One region of the Streptomyces sp. Je 1-4 4N24 genome, then DNA from elsewhere that is predicted to be linked to it. Evidence: predicted binding sites of a transcription regulator. Region 1 holds the regulator's gene; the other holds the start of a gene.
The links. The regulator HrcA, encoded in region 1, represses chaperone genes, less so after heat shock. The targets are predictions, from matches to a motif close to TTNGCACTCNGNNNNNCNGAGTGCNAA.
Positions count from the first base shown of each region.

Region 2: the regulator HrcA is predicted to act here: its motif matches at 1,643-1,669, upstream of SLV14N_RS23855 (FmdB family zinc ribbon protein).

Region 1 is NZ_CP110836.1:6,182,606-6,186,014, forward strand. Features, by position in the region: gene SLV14N_RS26910 (DUF3097 domain-containing protein) at 1-7, opposite strand, end outside; gene SLV14N_RS26915 (MBL fold metallo-hydrolase) at 161-895, opposite strand; gene hrcA (heat-inducible transcriptional repressor HrcA) at 1,090-2,106, shown strand; gene dnaJ (molecular chaperone DnaJ) at 2,107-3,243, shown strand; gene SLV14N_RS26930 (nitronate monooxygenase) at 3,340-3,409, shown strand, end outside.
Region 2 is NZ_CP110836.1:5,422,851-5,426,259, reverse strand. Features, by position in the region: gene SLV14N_RS23860 (MFS transporter) at 267-1,568, shown strand; gene SLV14N_RS23855 (FmdB family zinc ribbon protein) at 1,681-2,016, shown strand; gene SLV14N_RS23850 (S-methyl-5'-thioadenosine phosphorylase) at 2,150-2,983, shown strand.

The DNA.
Region 1 (3,409 bases):
TCTGCATCGGGTGGGGCCTGTTCTCTGCGGGTGGTCGGTGTTTCGGCCGGCGGGGGGCCGGGGGGCGCCCCCCCCGGGGGGGTGCAGTCAGGGCGGGGTGCGATCGGGGCCGTAGCGCCTGCTCTGCATGGGGGCCTGTCCGTGGGTGAGCGGGCGGTGGTCAGGAGGGGGCGACGCCGAAGCGGGCGGCGAGGGCGTCCCGTTGGGCGCGGACGAAGCGGGCGTCCACCACGGCGCCGTGGCCGGGCACATACCGTGCGTCCTCGCCGCCGAGGGCCAGCAGCCGGTCCAGTGCGCCGGGCCACCGCTGCGGCAGCGCGTCCGGGCCCGCCTGGGGTTCGCCGGACTCCTCGACCAGATCGCCGCAGAAGACGATCTCCGGGGACCCTCCCCGGCCCGGTACCAGGACCGCCAGATCGTGGGCCGTGTGACCGGGGCCGACGTTGGCGAGCAGCACCTGCCGGTCGCCGAGCTCCACGGTCAGCTGGTCGTGGACGTGGTGGTGCGGGGCGACCAGCAGATCGGCGGCCTCGGCGGCGGCGTCCCGGCCGACGCCGTGCCGCATCGCGTCGTGCCGCAGTACGTCCTTGCCGCGGCGCAGCAGCTCGCCCAGCCCGGCCGCGCCGAAGACCTCGACGCCCGCGAAGGCGGCGGTGCCCAGCACATGATCGAAATGCGGGTGGGTGAGCGCGACATGCGTCACTCCGCGGCCCAGCACCCCGCGGATCGCACGCCGCAGATCCGCGCCGTCGCGCAGGGTCGCGCCGGTGTCGACGATCATGACGCCGGTGGTTCCCGCGATCACCCCGATCGTCTCGTCCCACCCCGGCATACGGCGTCTGGCGACACCGTCACCGAGCTGTTCCCAACCGGCCTCTTCCCAAGCAGTGTGCATACCGAGACGCTAGCGCCATCGCGATAGCGTTGCCCGACAGATCGGCCGAACACGGTCATCGGGCGGGTGCCGTGCGCGGCTGCCCTTGCCGTGTGCGTGCTACTCGGCCGTACACTGGCTCCGGGTCTGGCACTCGGCCCGTGTGAGTGCCAGGAGAGTCGATACGGCGGACGGCCGGACAGGAGGTGCGCGGGATGCTCAGTGAACGCAGGCTCGAAGTGCTGCGCGCCATCGTCCAGGACTATGTGGGGACGGAGGAGCCGGTCGGCTCCAAGGCCCTCACCGAACGCCATCAGCTCGGCGTCTCCCCGGCCACCGTCCGCAACGACATGGCGGTCCTGGAGGACGAGGGCTTCATCGCCCAGCCGCACACGAGTGCCGGGCGGATCCCGACCGACAAGGGCTACCGCCTGTTCGTCGACAAGCTGGCCGGTGTGAAGCCGCTGTCCAGCCCGGAGCGGCGGGCGATCCAGAATTTCCTGGACGGCGCCGTCGATCTCGACGACGTGGTGGGCCGCACGGTCCGGCTGCTGGCGCAGCTGACCCGGCAGGTCGCGGTCGTGCAGTACCCGTCCCTGACCCGGTCCACCGTCCGGCACGTCGAGCTGCTGGCGCTGGCCCCGGCCCGGCTGATGCTGGTGCTGATCACGGACACCGGGCGGGTCGAGCAGCGGCTGATCGACTGCCAGGCACCGTTCGGCGAGACCTCGCTGGCGGATCTGCGGGCCCGGCTCAACAGCCGGGTCGTGGGGCGCCGGTTCGCGGATGTGCCGCAGTTGGTGCAGGATCTCCCGGAGTCCTTCGAGCAGGACGACCGCGGCACGGTCTCGACAGTGCTGTCGGTGTTGCTGGAGACTTTGGTGGAGGAGACCGAAGAGCGGCTGATGATCGGCGGTACCGCCAATCTCACGCGCTTCGGGCACGATTTCCCGCTGACCATCCGGCCGGTGCTGGAGGCACTTGAGGAGCATGTGGTGATGCTCAAGCTGCTCGGCGAGGCCAAGGACTCGGGCATGACCGTACGCATCGGGCATGAGAATGCCCACGAAGGCCTGGCGTCCACATCGGTCGTCACGGTCGGCTACGGTTCGGGCGACGAGGCAGTCGCCAAACTCGGCGTGGTCGGACCGACCCGCATGGACTACCCCGGAACGATGGGAGCGGTACGCGCAGTGGCACGTTACGTCGGACAAATCCTCGCGGAGTCGTAAGTGGCCACGGATTACTACTCGGTCCTCGGCATCGGCCGTGACGCCTCGCAGGACCAGATCAAGAAGGCCTTCCGCCGGCTGGCGCGCGAGCTGCACCCGGATGTGAACCCGGATCCCAAGACCCAGGAGCGGTTCAAGGAGATCAACGCCGCTTACGAGGTCCTCTCGGATCCGCAGAAGAAGCAGGTCTACGACCTCGGCGGCGACCCCCTCTCGCAGGCGGGCGGCGGCCAGGGCGCGGGCGGCTTCGGCGCGGGCTTCGGCAACTTCTCCGACATCATGGACGCGTTCTTCGGCACCGCGTCGCAGCGCGGGCCGCGCTCGCGCACCCGCCGTGGCCAGGACGCCATGATCCGGCTCGATGTCGAGCTGAACGAAGCGGCCTTCGGCACGACCAAGGACATCCAGGTCGACACCGCCGTCGTCTGTACGACGTGCAGCGGTGAGGGCGCGGCGCCGGGCACCTCGGCGCAGACCTGTGACATGTGCCGCGGCCGCGGTGAGGTCTCGCAGGTCACCCGGTCGTTCCTGGGCCAGGTCATGACCTCGCGGCCCTGCCCGCAGTGCCAGGGCTTCGGCACGGTCGTCCCGACGCCGTGCCACGAGTGCGCGGGCGACGGACGTATCCGCTCCCGCCGCACGCTGACCGTCAAGATCCCGGCCGGTGTCGACAACGGCACCCGCATCCAGCTCGCGGGCGAGGGTGAGGTCGGCCCCGGCGGCGGCCCCGCCGGCGACCTCTACGTGGAGATCCACGAGCTGCCGCACGCGGTCTTCCAGCGGCGCGGCGACGATCTGCACTGCACGGTCACCATCCCGATGACAGCGGCGGCGCTGGGCACGAAGTGCCCGCTGGAGACGCTGGACGGGGTGGAGGAGATCGATGTCCGGCCCGGTACCCAGTCCGGCCAGTCGATCCCGCTGCACCAGCGCGGTGTGACCCATCTGCGCGGCGGTGGCCGCGGCGACCTCATCGTCCATGTCGAGGTACAGACACCTTCCAAGCTCGACCCCGAGCAGGAGGAGGTGCTGCGGCGGCTGGCCAAGCTCCGCGGCGAGGAGCGGCCCACGGGGCAGTTCCAGCCGGGGCAGCAGGGGTTGTTCTCGCGTCTGAAGGATGCGTTCAACGGGCGATAGCCCAGGTCGGCCCGGGGTCCGCGGAGCTGCCGCGGACCCCCGCGGCAGCCGCCTCCCCGGTTCGGAGCGAGGGGGTGGGCGTGACACGATGTGCTCATGCCCACTGCACTGACCGATCTCTGCCGCTACCCGATCGTGCAGGCCCCGATGGCGGGAGGCGGCTCCG
Region 2 (3,409 bases), 760 kb from region 1:
CCAAGGAATTCCGCGTGAAGCCCTGACCAATCCCAGGGCTTCACGCGCCGCGGCCTGTAGTATGAAGAGGCACATCGACGAACCAACTCTGCCTGATGCAGAGCTGGCGCGACCGCTCGGCGGCCGCGGTCCCCTGCCCCACGCAGAGCCACCTTCCCCGGTGCGGACCACGCGGTATCACTCGGTCCTGCGCGAGAGGACAGCTCTCGGCGCGTACCCGTGACGACCTCGCGGGTGGCGCTACCAGGCGGCAGAAAGGCCCGGCCGTGGCATCCGCGGTCAAGGACTCCCGTTCCGGATACGGACCACTGCTCCGCACCCCTGGTGCTTGGACATTCCTGCTGCCCGGCTTTCTGGCCCGGCAGCCTTTCGCCATGCTGACGATCGGCATCGTGCTGCTCGTCGAATCCACCACCGGCTCGTACGGCACCGCGGGCGCGGTGTCCGCCGCGACCGGTGTCTCGATGGCCCTGTTCGCCCCGCAGAGCGGCAAACTCGCCGACCGCTTCGGCCAGCGCGCGGTGCTGATCCCCGGCGTCCTGGTACATGTCGCCGGTGTCGCTGCGCTGATCACCCTGGCCCTCGCGCACGCCCCCCTGTGGGCGCTGTTCGCTGTGGCGGTCCCCACGGGCGCCTCGACGCCGCAGGTCGGCCCGATGGTGCGGGCCCGCTGGGCCGCCCGGCTCGGCGGCAGTCCGCTGATGCCGACGGCCGCCGCCTTCGAGTCGGTGACCGACGAGTTCACCTTCGTGGTCGGCCCGGTGCTGGCGACCGCGCTGTGCACCGGCATCCACCCGGCGGCCGGGCTGGTCGCCGAGGCCGCGCTGACGCTGGCCGGTGGGCTGCTGTTCGCCGCGCAGCGGCGCAGCCAGCCGGCCGTGCACCGGACGCAGGCCGGCGACCGGCCGCGCGTCTCGGCGCTGTCGGTGCCCGGCGTACGCGTCCTGATCGTGGCGTTCCTCGGCATCGGCGCCGTCTTCGGCGGTATGCAGGTCTCGCTGACGGCGTTCACCCAGCACATCGGGCAGCCCGGCATCAACGGCGTGCTCTACGGGATCTTCGCGGGCGGCAACATGCTCGCCGGTATCGCCTGCGGCGCCCTCGCCTGGAAGGTCGGCCCGCGGCGCCGGCTGCTCGTCGCCTACGGGCTGCTGGCGCTGGCCACCACCCCGCTGTGGGCGGTCACCGCGGTGCCGCTGCTGGGCGCCGTCGGCCTGGTCGTCGGCCTGTGCATCGCCCCGGCCCTGATCACCGGCTACACGCTGGTGGAGTCGCTGGTGCCGGCCGCCGCCCGTACCGAGGCGTTCACCTGGCTGACCGGTGCGGTCGCGCTGGGCCAGGCGGCCGCGGCCACCTCCGCCGGCCAGCTGGCGGACGGCTTCGGGCCGAGCACCGGATTCCTGGTGCCGCTGGCCGGTACGGCGCTGGCCCTGACGGTGCTGCTGACGCTCCGCGCCCACCTGCTGCCGCGCCCCTCGGCCGGGGCCGCCGACGCCCCGGCGCACGGCGCCGACGACCGGGTCCCGGCCGTTTCCGACGACCGGGAACGGGAGCTGGCGCGCGCCTGACCGAGCGTGGAGTCGGTCACCGTCCGCCGGTCACGGTGGACTGGCGGGCGGGAATACTGCAATATGGAGCGTCGTTAGCACTCATCGAGTGAGAGTGCCAGGAGGAAGACTAGTGCCGACCTACCAGTACCAGTGCACCGAGTGCGGCGAGGGCCTCGAGGCGGTGCAGAAGTTCACCGACGACGCGCTCACGGAGTGCCCCGCCTGCAACGGACGCCTCAAGAAGGTGTTCTCCGCGGTCGGCATCGTCTTCAAGGGCTCCGGCTTCTACCGCAACGACAGCCGCGGCTCGTCGTCCAGCAGCAGCCCCGCGAAGAGCTCCTCGTCGGGCACGACGTCCTCCTCGGACTCGGCGGGCTCCTCGTCCGGCAGCTCCGACAGCAAGTCCTCCACCCCGGCCGCCTCCTCGTCCGCCGGCAGCACCTCGGGCACCAGCTCCGCCGCCTGACCCGCACTTCTCCGGACCCCGCCGTCACCGACGGCGGGGTCCGCGGCGTCAGGGCCTCCTTCGGGTCTTACGGCCGCCTTCCGTCTCCGCCAACCGCCTTCCCCCACCGCCGCGCCCCGATAGTGTGACCGGCATGGCTGACGCGGAGATTGGCGTTATCGGCGGATCGGGGTTCTACTCCTTCCTCGACGACGTGACCGAGATCACAGTGGACACCCCGTACGGGCGCCCGAGCGACTCGCTGTTCGTGGGAGAGGTCGCCGGCCGCCAGGTCGCGTTCCTGCCCCGGCACGGCCGCGGCCACCATCTCCCGCCGCACCGCATCAACTACCGCGCCAACCTGTGGGCACTGCGCTCGCTCGGTGTACGCCAGGTCCTCGGCCCGTGCGCGGTCGGCGGACTGCGCCCCGAATACGGTCCCGGCACCCTCCTGGTCCCCGACCAGCTCGTCGACCGCACCAAGGCCCGCGCCCAGACCTACTTCGACGGCGAGCCCCTCCCCGACGGGAGCGTCCCCAACGTCGTCCATCTGGCCTTCGCCGACCCGTACTGCCCCACCGGGCGCCGGGCCGCCCTTTCGGCGGCCCGCGGCCGGGACTGGGAGCCGGTCGACGGCGGCACCCTCGTCGTCGTCGAGGGCCCGCGCTTCTCGACCCGCGCCGAATCGCGCTGGCATGCCGCACAGGGCTGGTCGGTGGTCGGCATGACCGGCCACCCCGAGGCCGTCCTGGCTCGCGAACTGAGCCTCTGCTACACCTCGTTGACCCTGGTCACCGACCTGGACGCGGGCACCGAGACCGGTGAGGGCGTCTCCCACGAGGAGGTCTTCCGGGTCTTCGCCGAGAACGTCGGCCGGCTGCGCGAGGTCCTCTTCGACGCGGTCGCCGGACTCCCCGACAACGCCGCCCGCGACTGCCTGTGCACCGGCGTCCACGCCGGCTGGGACCTGGGCATCGAGCTGCCGTAACCCCCCGACGACGCGCTCGGCCCTCCCTCTCCCGGGTGGCCGGGTTGTCCACAGAGGCGGGGTCGTCCACAGCCCGGAGCGGGCGGGCGGGGTCGTGCGGCACGGTGGTGATCCGCGGTTCACCCGACCTCACCACCCCACAGGCGGTACCACCATGCTCCGCACCTCTCCCGCGCCCCCTGCCCCTACCGGCCCTACCGGCCCCGACCCTCTCTCCCCGCCACTCCCCGCTCCCCCGCCGTGTGAAGTGCCGCACTTCACGCCGGTACGGGCCGACGGCGGGCGGCACCGGTGGGGACGGACCGCGCGACAGCGCTTACTGGCCGCGGGCCTGGCGATGACCGCCGCAGCACTGGCCGGCGGGGCGTCGTACGGTGCCGTACGAGACACTCCCGCCCCCGGCTGCCCGTCGGCAACGGCACCGGG